2 regions of the Halomonas sp. GD1P12 genome follow, and region 1 is predicted to be linked to the other one. Evidence: riboswitches for the same ligand, from Rfam matches in the RefSeq annotation. Region 1 holds a riboswitch; the other holds the start of a gene.

The links. Region 1 has a riboswitch for cobalamin ahead of OCT39_RS15755 (ABC transporter substrate-binding protein). Riboswitches for the same ligand answer to the same signal wherever they lie in the genome.
Region 2: it holds a riboswitch for cobalamin, as region 1 does, so the genes downstream of both, OCT39_RS06705 (TonB-dependent receptor domain-containing protein) here and OCT39_RS15755 (ABC transporter substrate-binding protein) in region 1, are expected to answer to the same signal.

The regions. Positions count from the first base shown of each region.
Region 1 is NZ_CP107007.1:3,420,831-3,427,854, reverse strand. It holds gene OCT39_RS15765 (ABC transporter ATP-binding protein) at 1-425, opposite strand, end outside; gene OCT39_RS15760 (FecCD family ABC transporter permease) at 422-1,459, opposite strand; gene OCT39_RS15755 (ABC transporter substrate-binding protein) at 1,459-2,484, opposite strand; cobalamin riboswitch at 2,528-2,718, opposite strand; gene OCT39_RS15750 (DUF2243 domain-containing protein) at 2,812-3,279, shown strand; gene OCT39_RS15745 (cytochrome c oxidase assembly protein) at 3,280-4,083, shown strand; gene OCT39_RS15740 (D-serine ammonia-lyase) at 4,080-5,456, opposite strand; gene OCT39_RS15735 (amidase) at 5,504-6,988, opposite strand.
Region 2 is NZ_CP107007.1:1,437,564-1,444,587, reverse strand. It holds gene OCT39_RS06715 (FecCD family ABC transporter permease) at 1-93, opposite strand, end outside; gene OCT39_RS06710 (cobalamin-binding protein) at 90-971, opposite strand; gene OCT39_RS06705 (TonB-dependent receptor domain-containing protein) at 961-2,772, opposite strand; cobalamin riboswitch at 2,908-3,113, opposite strand; gene OCT39_RS06700 (bifunctional adenosylcobinamide kinase/adenosylcobinamide-phosphate guanylyltransferase) at 3,134-3,601, opposite strand; gene OCT39_RS06695 (histidine phosphatase family protein) at 3,553-4,197, opposite strand; gene OCT39_RS06690 (adenosylcobinamide-GDP ribazoletransferase) at 4,149-4,910, opposite strand; gene OCT39_RS06685 (bifunctional adenosylcobinamide kinase/adenosylcobinamide-phosphate guanylyltransferase) at 4,907-5,497, opposite strand; gene cbiB (adenosylcobinamide-phosphate synthase CbiB) at 5,580-6,548, opposite strand; gene cobT (nicotinate-nucleotide--dimethylbenzimidazole phosphoribosyltransferase) at 6,548-7,024, opposite strand, start outside.

The DNA of each region.
Region 1 (7,024 bases):
CAGAGCCGGTCGGCCAGCGCCTCCATCTCCACCGCGCCAAGTGCCCGGTCGACGGCGGCGGTGTCCTCGGCGCGCCAGTGGCCCAGCCGCCCAAGCCAGGGCGTGCGACCAAGCTCCACCGCGTCGCGGGCGGTGAGCCGCTCGTCGGTGTCCGCCTGCTGCGCTACCAGCGCCATGCGCCGGGCGATCTGGCGCCGGCTCAAGCGCGAAAGCGGCGTACCCTCGAAGCGCACCTCGCCCCGGCCTGGCGGCAAGAGCCCGGCCAGCAGACGTAAAAGCGTCGACTTGCCCGCGCCGTTGGGGCCAATCACGCCCAGCGTCTCGCCGGGAAAGACGTCGAGGTCGATGCCGTCGACGAGCCTTCGCCCGGATGCCGAAAAGCTCACGCCGCGGGCGCTCAGTAGCGGCGGGATCGCTTGACTCACTGCCGCCCCCGCACCATCAGGTAGGCAAACGCCGGCGCGCCGACCAGCGCGGTGATCACGCCGATGGGCAGCACCTGGCCGGGAATCACCACCCGGGAAACGACATCGCACAGCACCATGAACACCGCCCCGCACAAGGCGGTCGCCGGCACCAGCCGGCGGTGGCGCACCCCGACCAGCAGCCTACAGGCGTGGGGCACCACCAGCCCGACGAAGCCGATCGCGCCGGTGATCGACACCATCACTGCCGTCGCCAGCGCCGCCGTGCCGATCAAAAGCCCCTTCGTTGCCCGCAGATTCACACCGAGCGACGCCGCGCTTTCCGCACCGAAGGCGAAGGCGTCGAGCGAGCGCACGTGTCCAAGCGCCACCGCCAGACTCGCCCCGGCCACCGGCAGCGCCAGCCAGGCGTCCGGCCAGCGCACGCCGGACATATTGCCCAACAGCCAGAACATGATGCCCCGGGCCTGCTCGGCGTTGGCGGAGTGGGCGATGATGAAGGCGGTCAAGGCGTTGAACAGCTGCGCCCCGGCGATACCGGCGAGAATCAGAATGCCCGCGCCGCGCACGCCCTGGCCGCCGCCGGCCAGATGCGCCAGCAGCGCCACGAAGCTGAAGGCGGCAAGTGCCCCGGCGAAGGCGCCCATGGACATCGAGATCATTCCCGCCCCGAGGCCTGCCACGGTCACCGTGACCGCGCCGGTGGAAGCGCCCGCCGAGATGCCCAGCAGGTACGGGTCGGCCAGCGAATTACGTAACAGCGCCTGCAGAATCACCCCGGACACCGCCAGCCCCGCGCCGCAGCAGGCCGCCACGACGGCGCGCGCCAGGCGGTAGTGCCACACGATCGCCTCGTCGAGGGTGGAAAGCGGCCGGTCGATCATGCCAAGCTTGCTCGCCAATACGTTCAGCACGGTAGAGAGCGGGATGCGCGTCTCGCCGATCGAGGCGCCGACCAAAAGCGCCGCGATCAAACAAAGCGGCATCAGCCAGACCCACCGCGCGGAACCTGCGCCGATACGTGTCGCCCCCATCAGGACGACAGATCCATCTCGGCCAGCGCCTCGACCAGCGTCTCGAGGGCGTAGATGCTGCGAATCGACGGATCCATGGCGTGGGCGTCGATCTCGACCAGCCGGTCCTGCTCGACGGCCTCGAGCAGCCGGGTGACCGGATCGTTTTGCAGGAATTCGCGTTTCACAGCGATGTCGTCGGCGGGAAAGCGGCGCCGATCCATGCGCGCGGCAGCGATGAAGGTGGGGTCGGCGCGGGCGATGCTCTCCCAGCCCACCGTCGGCCACTCCTGATCAATACGCACCACGTTGTCGATGCCAAGCGTCGTCATCATCCAGTCCGGCACGCTGTTGACGCCGGCAACGTACGGATCGATCCCCAGGTCCGCCGAGGAGTACCAGAACACCCCGCGCAGTTCGCCCTGCAAATCGAGCGCCTGAGCGGCCTCGATTGCGGCGGTTTCTCGCGCCTGAAGATCGCTCACGGCATTCTCGCCGCGCTCGACGACGTCGAAGATCTCGGCCAGCGTTTCGATACTCTGGTACACCAGCGCCGGGTCAAACAGGCGTTCGCGGGCGCCATCCATGCTCTGATGGTTGTCCTTGCCCACACACTCGGTGGGCAGCGTCCAGAGCGGCACGCCGGCGTCATCGAACATCGCGGGCGTACCCACGACGCCGGCCGGGCCGACCATCCACTCGTAAGCAGAGATCACCAGGTCCGGCTCTTGCGCCAGCACGCTCTCGAAGCTCGGCGCGTTGTCGGACAACCGCTCGACGTCGGCATTCGCCTCGGCAAACGCCTCGAGCACCGGATTGACCCAGAGCGAGGTGCCTGCCACGTGCTCTTCAAGGCCCAGCAGGTAGAGCATTTCCGTCGGCGCCTGGCCGATGGTGACCACGCGCGCCGGCGCTTTTTCCAGGGTGATTTCGTGGCCGCAACTTTCGAGCGTTAGCGGGTAGGCGGTGGCGGCCTGGGCGTGCGGGGGCGCGCCCAGAGAGACGCACAGCCCTGCCAGGGCCAGCGCCGGGGATCGCTTCAACATCATGTACACTCCCGTGCATGATCGGCGCGCGTATGGCGCGGCCTGGTTGTGAGGATGCGTCGGCAGGTCTCCTGACTCACGGGTCGTCGCTAGCTCGCCTTCCCGGACGGATGTCCAGTGGCACGTGTGAGCATCGCTCGCCGCCTACAGTTGCGGGGGCAGTTCCGGTTCGCGCGAAGCGCTTCGGATTCCCTATCAAGTTCCGTACGGAACACCGATGCCGGCCATTCTAGAGAGCGCTGCAGGGTAGGGCAATCACGGCCCGCGCCGCGGTGGCGCTCATCCAATGCCTTGCCTACGCTGATAGCGACATCAGGGAGTTCGGCCATGACGTACGATGCGAACAAACGCGACATCCATGACATCAAGCGCTCGCGCTGGGCGGCGGTGCTGGTCGGCATCGGCGCGATGGCGGCGCTCGATGAGATCGTCTTTCATCAGCTGCTGCAGTGGCACCACTTTTTCGACTTTTCCACCCCCGCTTTCGGCATTCTTTCCGACGGCCTTTTGCACGCCTTCGAGCTCTTGGCAGTGGTGGTCGGCGTGTTTCTTTTGCTGGATCTCTCCCAGCGCGGGCGCTTGAGCGTGGCCTGGGCGAAGGCGGGGTTCTTTCTGGGGATGGGCGGCTTTCAGCTCTTCGACGGCCTCATCAACCACAAGATTTTACGCCTGCACCAGATTCGCTACGGAGTGGACCCGCTGATGTACGACCTGGTCTGGAATGCCTTCGCGGTCGGGTTTCTGCTGATCGGTGCGTGGTTCTGGCGCCGCGCCCGCGTGTTGCCCGCGCGCTGAATGCACGCCGGCCACCCCGCTTCGCCGCTCGACTGGCTGCCGTTTTTACTGGTCGTGCTCGTCACCTGCCAGTATCTGGCGGCGGCCGGGCTTCAGCGGGCGGGTGGGTCTGGCTGGAGCCTCTGGCGCTGCGGCTTTTTCCTTTTTGGCAGCGCACTTCTGGCCATTGCCTTCTGGCCCTTGTTGATGGCCTGGGCGCATGGCGATCTGGTCGGCCATATGACGCTGCACCTTTTGATCGGCATGTTTGCGCCGCTTTTCTGGGTGTTGGCCGCGCCGACGACGCTGCTACTCAAAACGCTGCCCCAGGCGGGCGGGAAATGGATGGTGAGGTTCCTGCACAGCCGTTTCATGCGCCTGGTGACCCACCCGGTCACCGCAACGCTGCTCAACGTGGGCGGCATGTACGTACTTTATCTGACGCCGCTCTACGCCGCCTCGCTGGAAAGCTCCCTACTTCACTACATGATTCACCTGCACTTTCTGCTTGCGGGGTATCTCTTCTGCTGGGCGATCCTCGCCGAGCCCGACACCTCGCCCCACCGGTTAAGCCTGTGCTTTCGTCTGATCGTGCTATTCGCCGCGATCGCCACCCACAGCCTGCTGGGCAAGCTGATGTACGGCTGGGGGTTTCCCCGCGACACCGGCCACGCTCTCGAGCACGTCCAGGCCGCCGCCCAGTGGATGTACTACGGCGGCGACCTGGCCGAGGTGTTGCTGGCGGTGGTGCTGATGACGTTGTGGTTGCGGCGGCCGGCGGGGCGGCGCGAGGCCCTGCTGGGCTCGCATCCGCAGACCGGTTAGGCGATGGGCGCCTCGGCCCTGGACAGCGCCGCGCGGCCCTTGTCCAGATACTCCCGCATCTGCTCCTCGGGCACCATCGAGCCGCCGGTGGCCCAGACCAGGTGGGTGGCCTTGGCGAGGTGGCCGGCAAGGCCGAGGGTGTCGAGCGTGGCGCGGTCGGCGCGGGCCAGGTGCGCGAAGCCCGGCAGGCCCGCGACGGCGGAGGGTTCCAGCGCCAGCTTTTCGTGCTTTTGCGTCATGGCGACCAGGGCGTAGAGCTCCTCGTCGCTGACGGTGTAGAGCGCGTCGAGCATCGGCTCCATGAGCGTGCCGACGAACGCCGAGGGCCGCCCGACCGCCAGGCCGTCGGCGCAGGTGAGATTATCGAGGCCGATATCCTGAACGCTGATGGCGTTGTGCAGTTCGGTGGCCATGCCCAGCAGCATGCAGGGTGACGACGTGGGCTCGGCGAACACGCAGTGCACTGCGTCACCGAAGGCGTGTTTCAAACCGAAGGCGACCCCGCCCGGGCCACCGCCGACCCCGCAGGGCAGGTAGACGATCAGCGGGTGCTCTGCATCTACCCGAATGCCTTCTGCGTCGAGCTGGCGTGCCAGGCGCCGGGCGGCGACGGCGTAGCCCAGAAACAGCGCCGTCGAGTCCTCATCGTCGACGAAGTGGCAGCGCGGTGTGGCCAGCGCTTCCTCACGGCCCTGGGCAACGGCGACGCTGTAGTCGGAGGGATGCTCGACTACGTCAACCCCTTTCTCGCGCAGCAGCGCCTTCTTCCAGTGCCTGGCGTCGGCGGACATGTGCACCGTGACCTTGAAACCGAGCTGGGCGCTCAGGATGCCGATGCTCAGCCCCAGATTGCCGGTCGAGCCCACCACGATCGAGTGGTGCGCGAACAGCGTTTTGAACGCCGCCGTGGCGAAGCAGGCGTAGTCGTCGGCGAGTGCAACCAGTCCGTGCTCCAGGGCCAGGGTTTCGGCGTGGAGCAGCACTTCGTGAAAGCCGCCTCGGGCCTTGATCGAGCCCGAAATCGGCAGGTGGCTATCGCACTTGATCCACAGGCTTGCCGGCGCGGAGACCCGCCAGCGCTGGGCGGCGGCGAAGGAGAGCGTATCGGCGCGGTGTAGCGGCGACTCGATGATGCCCCCGGCCGCGGCGGTTTCCGGAAACACCTGAGCGAAGTAGGGGGCGAAGCGCTCAAGCCGTGCGGCGGCTTCGTCGATGTCCGCCGCGCGCAGCGGCAGCGTGTCGCGAACGCTCTCAAACATCGTGCGTTTCGAGTTGACCCAGAAGGTCGCCTCGCGCCGGGTCAGCGCGCGCAGCAGCGGGTCGGTGCCGGCGCGGGCGAGCGCCTGCCAGTGGTCGAGGGCGTGGTCGGCCATACGGTGTCCTTTTGTTCAGTCGGCGTAAGTAAAGCGTCAGGTTCGCGCTAGAACCCCATGAAGCCCTCGGCACTCTTGAGCGGCGCCGCCTTCAGCAGATCGTTCAGATCGACCCGGGGGCGTGCCAGCGCATCGTCGCCCTCGAAGAGCGTTTCGAGCTCCCGGGCGAAGGCCAGGGTCTCCAGGTCGCTGCCGCGCCGGCCGATGATCTGAAGCCCAAAGGGCAGGCCGCTTTCGTCGCGACCGGTCGGCAGCGTCACCGAGGGGTGGCCGGCGAGTGTGGAGGCGTAGGCCATGGAGAGCCAGTGGTAGTAGCTCTGGGTTGGCTCGCCGTCGATCTCGGTGGGGTAGAGTTCGTGCCAGTCTCGCGGGCTGATGGTGGTAGTAGGCGCCAACACGAAGTCGTGATGCTCGAAAAACGTCTGCCAATGGCGGTACAGATGCTGTTGATTGGTCAGTGCGCGCACCACGTCCAGTGCCGAGTAGCTTTCGCCCTCGCGCACGTTGTCGCGCACGTTGGGGCCGACCAGCTCCGGGTACTGCTGCAAGAGCTCGCGGTGCATGCCGGAAAAGCAGAGCGCGCGAATCACCGCGAAGGTGTCGTCGGCTTCCGGGCATTCCGGGTGGGTGTCGTCGAGCCGGCCGAACACGTGGCCAAAGCGGGCGAGCTTGTCGCTGAAGCTTCGACGCACGAGTTTTTCGGTCATGGCGAAGCCGAAGTCCGGCGTGAAGGCGACGCGCTGACTGCAGAGATCCACTCGGGGCAGCTGACGAAACGCTGCCGGCGTGTGAACGGCTTGACCGTCGACCACCGGCGTCCAGGGATCGCGGCGGTCCGGGCGAATCATCGTCGAAAGCATCAGCGCGGCGTCCTCCACGGTGCGCGCCATGGGGCCGTTCATCGACATCGGAAGCCAGGCCTGGGCACGGTTGCCCGGCACGAGCCCAGGAGTGGCTCGAAAGCCCACCACGCCGCAAAACGCCGCCGGGTTGCGTAGGCTGCCGCCGGTGTCGGAGCCGGTGGCAAGCGGTGCCATGCCGCAGGCCAGGGCCACGGCAGAGCCGCCGGAGGAGCCCGCGGCGGAGCGCGTCACGTCGAACGGATTGGCGGTCGCACCATAAACGGCGTTGCGGGTGTTGCCCCCGGCGCTCCATTCAGGATTGTTGGTCTTGCCGACCATGAGCGCGCCGGCCTCGCGCAGTTGCGCCACCATCGGGTCGTCGCCCTGGGCGACGTTGTCGGCGTAGATCTGGCTGCCGAAGGTGGTGGGCAGGCCGGTCACATCGACCATATCCTTCACGCACAGCGGCAGGCCATGCAGTGCCCCGAGACGCTCGCCCTGGTCGATGGCGCGCTGGGCGCTCTTCGCGCCCTGGCGCCAGGCGTCGACATCCTGGGCCACCAACGCGTTGACGGCAGGGTTGATCGCTTCGATACGGGCCAGACAGCTCTCGGTCAGCTCCACGGCGGAGAGCTTTTTGGTACTCATCAAACGTCGCGCCTCGACGGCGCTCAGGTCACAGGCATTCATCGATATCGCTTCCTTGTAGCAAAAAATCGGCCGGGC
Region 2 (7,024 bases), 1.8 Mb from region 1:
CGAAGCGCTGCCGGTGGCGAGCGCCAGCAAAAGCGCGGCCAGGGCGAGCGCCGTCAGCGCCACGGGCCAGAAACTCAGGGAGCGGCCATTCACGGCGCATCTTCCCGGGCCGTCGCCAGATGCCCGCAAAGAAGCCTCGCCCCTTCAGCCAAACGCGGCGTGGGCCGCTGAAGGAGGGACGGCGGCACGAAGTAGAGGTGATCGTTTTGCACCGCACGAAGCTCGGGGTACCGGGTCCAGTGATCGAGCCAGTCGCGGTTCTCCTCGCCCATGCCGCCGGCCACGATCACGGCCGGGTCGGCGGCGAGCACCGCCTCGTCATCGAGGCGCGGCACCAATCTTCCCAGCTCGCCAAACACGTTGCGCCCGCCGCACAGGCGGATCACCTGGCCAATCAGGTGTTCGTCGTTGACGCTCATCAGCGGTGAGTCCCACACCTGGTAGAAGGTATCGACCGACGCTTCCCCTGCGTACTGCGCCCCGAGCGCGGCCATGTCGCTTAAAAAGCGCTCTGCCACGCGGCGACCTTCCGCTTCGGTGCCGGCAAGCGTGGCGAGGCGCTCGATGGCGCCGGCCACGCCGTCGACGCTGCGCGGCTCGATATAAAACACCGCCATATCGAGCGCTTCCAGCGTCTCGAGCTGCTCGGCGGGGTTGCCGGTCACCCAGCCGATGGCCAGATCCGGTTCGAGCGCGACCAGCGCTTCCAGATCGAGCCGGGTATGGCTGCCGACCGAGATAACGTCTCGAGCCTCGGGCGGATAGTCGCTGTAAGAGACCACCGCGACCACGCGATCACCCGCGCCGGCGGCATAGACGAGTTCCGTCGCGCCAGGCGAAAGCGCGGCGATACGGCTGGCAGGCGCGCTCAGGCACACCTCGCGATCCAGGTCATCGAGCGCGCACACTTCGGCCCGAGCGGCGCTAACGCAAAGCGCCGCCGCCAACCCCACAAGCCATTTATTGACCAAAGTTGACGCTCAGAAACGCCGCGCGCCCGGCGTTGATGTAGTCGGCGCCGTCGAACGAGCGCGTGGTGACGTAGTCCTGATCCAGGGCGTTTTCCAGCGTCACCCGGGCGCTCCACAGCGGTGCGAATTCCCAGCCGGCGCGCAGGTTCACCAGGCCATAACCGGCCAAGCGATCCTCGTTAGCCGCATCCCGGTAGCGGTGGTTCTGGGCAATCCAGGAGCCGCCGGCCGAAAACTCGCCAAGCTCGCGGTCCACGTCCAGGCGCAGACTCTGGGTCGCGCGGTTCTGCAAACGGTTGCCGGTGGCGCGGTTTTCCGGGTCGGTGTAGGTGAGCGCTGCGGCAACCGTCCAGCCGCCCTGCTCCACGCCGCCGGAAAGCTCGGCGCCGCGAATGCGCGAGGTCGGCACGTTGAACTGCTCGCCTTGCCCTGCGATCAGGTTGTCGATGTCGGTCTGGTAGAGCGCGGCGTCCCAGAAGAAATAGGCGTACTGGCCGCGGGCGCCGAGCTCCACGGTTTCGGAGGTCTCGGATTCCAGATCCGGGTTGCCGAAGTCCGGGTAGTAAAGCTGGTTATAGGTCGGCGCGTTGAAGGCGGTGCCGACGCTCGCCCGCAGGGTATGGTTCGCGTCGAGGTCGAAGCCGAGCGCCACGCTTCCAGTCACCTCGTCGCCATAGCTTTCGTTGTGATCGAAGCGGGCGCTGGTTTGCAGGGTGAACGGGGCGAAATCGAAAAGCGCTTGGGTGAAGGCGGCGGTGTTGTCGCGGCTCGTCTCGTCGTAATCGACGGTGCTGTCGATGCGGTCTTCGCTCTGCTCGACGCCGGCAATGAACTCGTGAGCCCCCACGGTGAAGGTGTTTTCAAGCCGCGCGGTGCGGATGGTCGTATCGAAGGTGGAGTCGCCGAACTCGTCAACGTTATCGCTTTCGTCGCGGGCCTCGGAAAGTGTCACCCGCGAGCGCCAGGCATCCCCCACCGGAAGCTCGGCATAGACGCCGGCGATCTGCTGGACAAAGTCGTTCTCGCCGCCGTCGTATTCGTTGTTGCCGCGTGCGCGCAGCGCCAGTACGCCGGCCTCGCCCCCGTTATCAAAGGTGTGCGACACCCGGGCGAGTGCCGTGGTGTTGTCATAGCCCTTATCGTCACCGCTTCGGCGCACCGGCACGCCGTCGGTGTTGAAGTGGCTCGCCGCGAAGCTATAGCGGGTGCCGCCCTCTGACCCACTGAGCCCTGCGCTTGCGCGCGCCGTGCCGAAGGAGCCGCCGCCAAACGAAAGCCGGGGCTGCGGGCCGTCGCCCTCCTCCGGGGCGTGGGTGAAGAGCTGTACGACACCGCCGATGGCGTCCGCCCCGTAAAGGCTTCCTTTTGGTCCGCGCACGATTTCGGCGCGCTCAAACAGGCGCGGGTCGAGACTTCCCCAGGCCGCCCCGCCGCTGGTGGCCGAGCGCAGACGAATGCCGTCGATCAGCAGCACGTTCTGGCTGCTGCCGGTACCGCGAAGAAACACGCTCGCATTCTTGCCGAAGCTGCCGTTGCTGGAAACGTCGACCCCGGGCTGGCCACGCAAGAGGTCCGTGACGCTGACAGGATCCTGCCGGCGAAAAGTGGCCTCATCGAGCACGGTGACGGATGAAAGGCTTTGATTCGCGGTGCGCGGGGCAAGGGCCGCGGTTACGACCACCGGGTTGAGCGCCTGCTTCTCCTCGGGAGTGTTCGAAGACACCGTTTGGGCGTGAACGGCCAGCGGCAGTGCGGCGAGCGCAAAGGCGGCAAGCCCCAGGGTGGGTCGCGCGTAGGTCATGATAAGCCCCTTGAGCCGTGCTCACCCGCACGGCCGATTTTTTTATGGCCGCGCGGCGAAGGAGCAAGGGGAAATGCGGGGTCGAGTGCCCCGTATCAGCCCTGAGCACGCCCTCCGCGACTCGGCATTGATGGTAGTGAAACCGTGGTTTTGGGCCGGTCTCCGGGCTGACGAGCAAAAAGGCGAGGCCTTTTTCAAACGGCGGCCTTCCCATGTCGCGTGCGACACAGTGGCGTAGTGGCCGTTGTTGACTCGATTACCGTTGCGGGGGCAGCGCTGGAATGGACACCAGCTTCCCGTTTAACCGACGCAAGGTCGGCACCCAAAAGTGAGCGTAAACTAGCAAGCCGTTAAGGCCAGGTCAATCGCACTCGGCCAGGCTCGCTTGCGCAATGCTGGGCGCGGCCAGGCGCTGCACCAGGCCGTGACGCACGTACCAGACACGCTCGGCGTGGCGCGCGGCGTCCTGGCTGAACCAGCCGTTGAGATCGCGAAGGCGGCGCTCCTCACGCGCCATGGGCACCAGCCCTCGGCCGACCTCGCTCAGGATCAGCACGATCGTGGCGTTGCACGCCTTCGCGGCACGGCAAAGCGCGGCCAGATCCTCGCGCCACTGGGCGCGCAGGCGGTCGCTGTCGGTATCAAAAGCGCCGTCGCGGGCCACCCAGTCGAGCACGCCGTTGATCACCAGCGGCGTGTCGGGAATCAGAATCGAGTGGCAGTCCGCCAGCCGCTGGCCCGGGGCGAGGGTCCACCAGGCGGCGTTTTGAAAGCGCGTTTTTACGGCGTCGCGCTTGCCTGCGCGGGCACCGCCGATGAAAAGCTGCATTGCCACTCTCCTTCTCTAGCGCGATGGGACAGGTTCAGGCGCCGGCCGGTGGCCTGGGTCACCGTGGCCTCCCAGAAATCCACGGTTTCAAAACGCCGTCTCAGTTCACGAATCACACCGCCGTGGGTGACGGCCAGCACGCGCCGGTGGCCCAAAGCGCGCGCGTTGTCGGCAAGCGTCGACAGCCAGCCGTCAAGGCGCGTGCGCAAATCCCCGGCGGATTCGCCGCCGGGGATTTTAAGCTCTCCAACGCTATCAATCCATGCCCTGTAGCCCGGATTGTCCTTGAGTTCGTCGTAAACCTTGCCTTCATACTCGCCGAAATCGAGCTCGCGAAGTCGGGGCTCCAGATAAACGCTCTCAGTCGCAGCGTCGGGCCGGGCCCACTCGAGGGTTTGACGACAGCGGGTCAGATCGCTTGCGTAGATCGCATCGAAGTGCTCATCCTCCAACGCTTTTTTGAGCGCATTGAGCCCCGGCTCGGCGTCGGGAAACAAAAGCGCGATATCACGCTGGCCCTGGTAGCGCCGTTCAAGGTTCCAGGCGGTCACGCCGTGGCGAACCACCACCAGCTCCACATCAAGATCACTAGCCAAAGCTCGACTCCTTCTATTAACGCGCCAATCATGTCGCCGTTGATGCCCTTGAAGGCGCGAAGCACCCCGGCGCGAAACAGCACGGTAAACAAAAGCGCCCCGGCCAGCCAGCCAAGTAAGGGCGGATAAAAAAGCGCCACGCCCAAAAGCGGCACCAGCGAAAGCGCCACGTCCACAGGGGCCAGCGAGCGCTTGAACGCGTAGGCGAGCCCACTGGGTTGGACGCAAGGGCTCAGCACCAGCATGGCGGCGCCGGCAAAGCGGGCAAGCGCCGGCACGATCAAAAACCAGAGCGCGGGCGCGCCGATATCAACCAGCGCCCAGAGCAGCACCGCCTTCCAGGCGAGCAGGAAAAAAAGCGCCAGTATCCCGAAGCTGCCCACCTGCGGGTCCTTCATAATTTCCAAGCGCCGCGCAAGCGGCTGATTGCTGCCAAGGGCATCGGCCAGGTCCATCGCGCCGTCCAGATGCAGGCCGCCGCCGAGCGCCACCCACAGGCTCAAAAGCGCCAGTGCGGCGATGGGCGCCGGCAGCGCTAGCGCATCAAACGCCAGCGCAAAAAGCCACAGCAGCGCACCGATGAATAGCCCAACCAATGGGTAGGCGCGCAGCGCCCAGCGCCGGGTCGACGCATTCCAGGGGCACTCGATCGGCAGCGGTACGCGGGTCAGAAATTGAAACGCCAGCACGGCGCCGTAGAGGGCGTTTTTCACGGCGATGACTCTTCGCTGTTTCGGGACGTGGTGTCCAGGTGGGGATGAACGTCGGGATCAGCCTTCCACTCGATGGCGCACCCAGCGATTACTTCGATCACCGAGTCCGCTTGCTGGGCCAGCAGCCGGTGAAGGCGCTGCAAAAACGTCACGAAACGCCAGACGCCCGGGTCCGACGGCAGCGGCGCTTCGTTGAGATCGTTGGAGACGATGACCAGGTGCAGGCCTCGAGTGCGGGCATCGCCGAGCAGCTTTTTTAGGCAGCGCAGACCCTCCCGCTCGGCCTCAAACGGCTCGAACGCCGGGCCAAACAGTAGCTGGCTGGCCCAGAGGGTGAGGCAGTCGAGCAGCACTGCCTGGCCGTCGGGTACAGAAGCGACCGCTTCGTCCGGGTAGAGCGGCGCCTCCAGCGTGACCCAGCGGGCGTCACGGCGGGCCTGGTGGCGCGCGGCGCGCTCGCTCATTTCGCCGTCGTCCTGGCGGGCGGTGGCCACGTAGTAGCAGCGCTCGCCCCCCGCCGCCAGCGTGAGCGCTTCGGCCAGTTGGGATTTACCCGAGCGTGCGCCGCCGCTGACGAAAACGATCATCGTACGCTCGAGTGCGAGCAGCGCGTGATATTACACGGCGCGAGCCTTTCACCCGCGCCGCCGGCCGGCTTTTTTGGGCTTTTCACACCGCTTCTCCTGCCGTACCCAGCGCGATCATCATGAGTAGAAAAAGCCCCCAGGCTCCGTGCATCAGACCAATGGTGATATCGATGTGGCGCGCCGTTAGCGCGACGCGCCCCGGCCCCAGCGTGGCGCGGTGCGAAAGCTCGCCGCCATAGACGTTCACGCCGCCGAGCTTCACGCCCAAAAGCCATGCCACCATCGCCTCCGGCCAGCCCGCGTTGGGGCTGGGATGGCGCGGCGCCTGGCGCCGGGTGTGGGTAAAGGCGCCAGCCACCGCCAGCGGCTCGCGCCCCAGGGAATTCCAGAGCGCCCCCGCCGCCCACAGGCACACGGCGGTTAGCCGCGCCGGCAGCCAGTTGGCGACGTCATCGAGTTTTGCCGAGACGTAGCCGAAATCCGCGAAGCGTGCGTTTTTGTAGCCCACCATCGAGTCCAACGTATTCACCGCCTTGTAAGCCAGCGCCAGCGGCGCGCCGCCAATGAGTGCGAAAAACAGCGGCGAGGTGATGCCATCGACGGTGTTCTCCGCCACGGTTTCGACCGCGCCGCGGGCGATTTCGGGCTCGTTTAGCGTGGCGGTATCGCGCCCGACCACGCGCGACAGCGCCTCTCGCGCCGCCTCGAAATCCCCCCTGGCGAGCGGCGCGGCGATGGCTCTGCCTGCGTCCGCCAGCCCCTTGATGGCAAGCGTGGTGGCCAGTAGCCAAAGCTCCGCCGCGACCTTCAGCCAAGGATGCACCATGCTCAGCCAATTGAGAAGAAGCGTTGCGAGCCAAAACGTGCCGGCAACGACCAGAAGCGTCAATAGCGCCCCCTTGAGCCGCCGCGCGTACCGTCCGCCGCGGTTGAGCCGCGCTTCCAGCACCGTGATCATCCGTCCCATGCCGACCACCGGATGCGGCAGCCCGCGTGGGTCGCCCACCACCAGATCGATCGCCACTGCCAAGAGTATTAGCGTTACGCCCACTAGCGCGTCACCCCGGCATTCTCAAACGTGGCCATCTCGCTGATCATCGCGCAGGCGGCTTTTAACAGCGGAAAGGCGAGTGCGGCGCCGCTGCCCTCGCCCAAGCGCATGTTGAGTTCGAGCAGCGGGGTCGCGGCGAGCGCCTCGAGTGCGACGGCGTGACCGGGCTCGGCGGAGCGGTGGCTGAAAATCAGAACCTCGCGCACCGGCGGGCAGAGCCGCACCGCCGCCAGCGCCGCGACGGTGGCAATGAAGCCGTCGACCACTACCGGCAGGCGGCGCTCGGCGCTTGCCAGCATCGCCCCGGCCATGGCGGCAAGCTCGAGCCCGCCAACGGCGGCCAGCACCTCGAGCGGCTCGCTTCCCGGGGCCCGGGCGACAAGCGCCTTTTCGATCACGTCGATCTTGTGCGCCAGACGCGCTTCGACAAGGCCGGTACCGGCGCCCACCAGCGGGCCGACGGGCCGGTTCAAGAG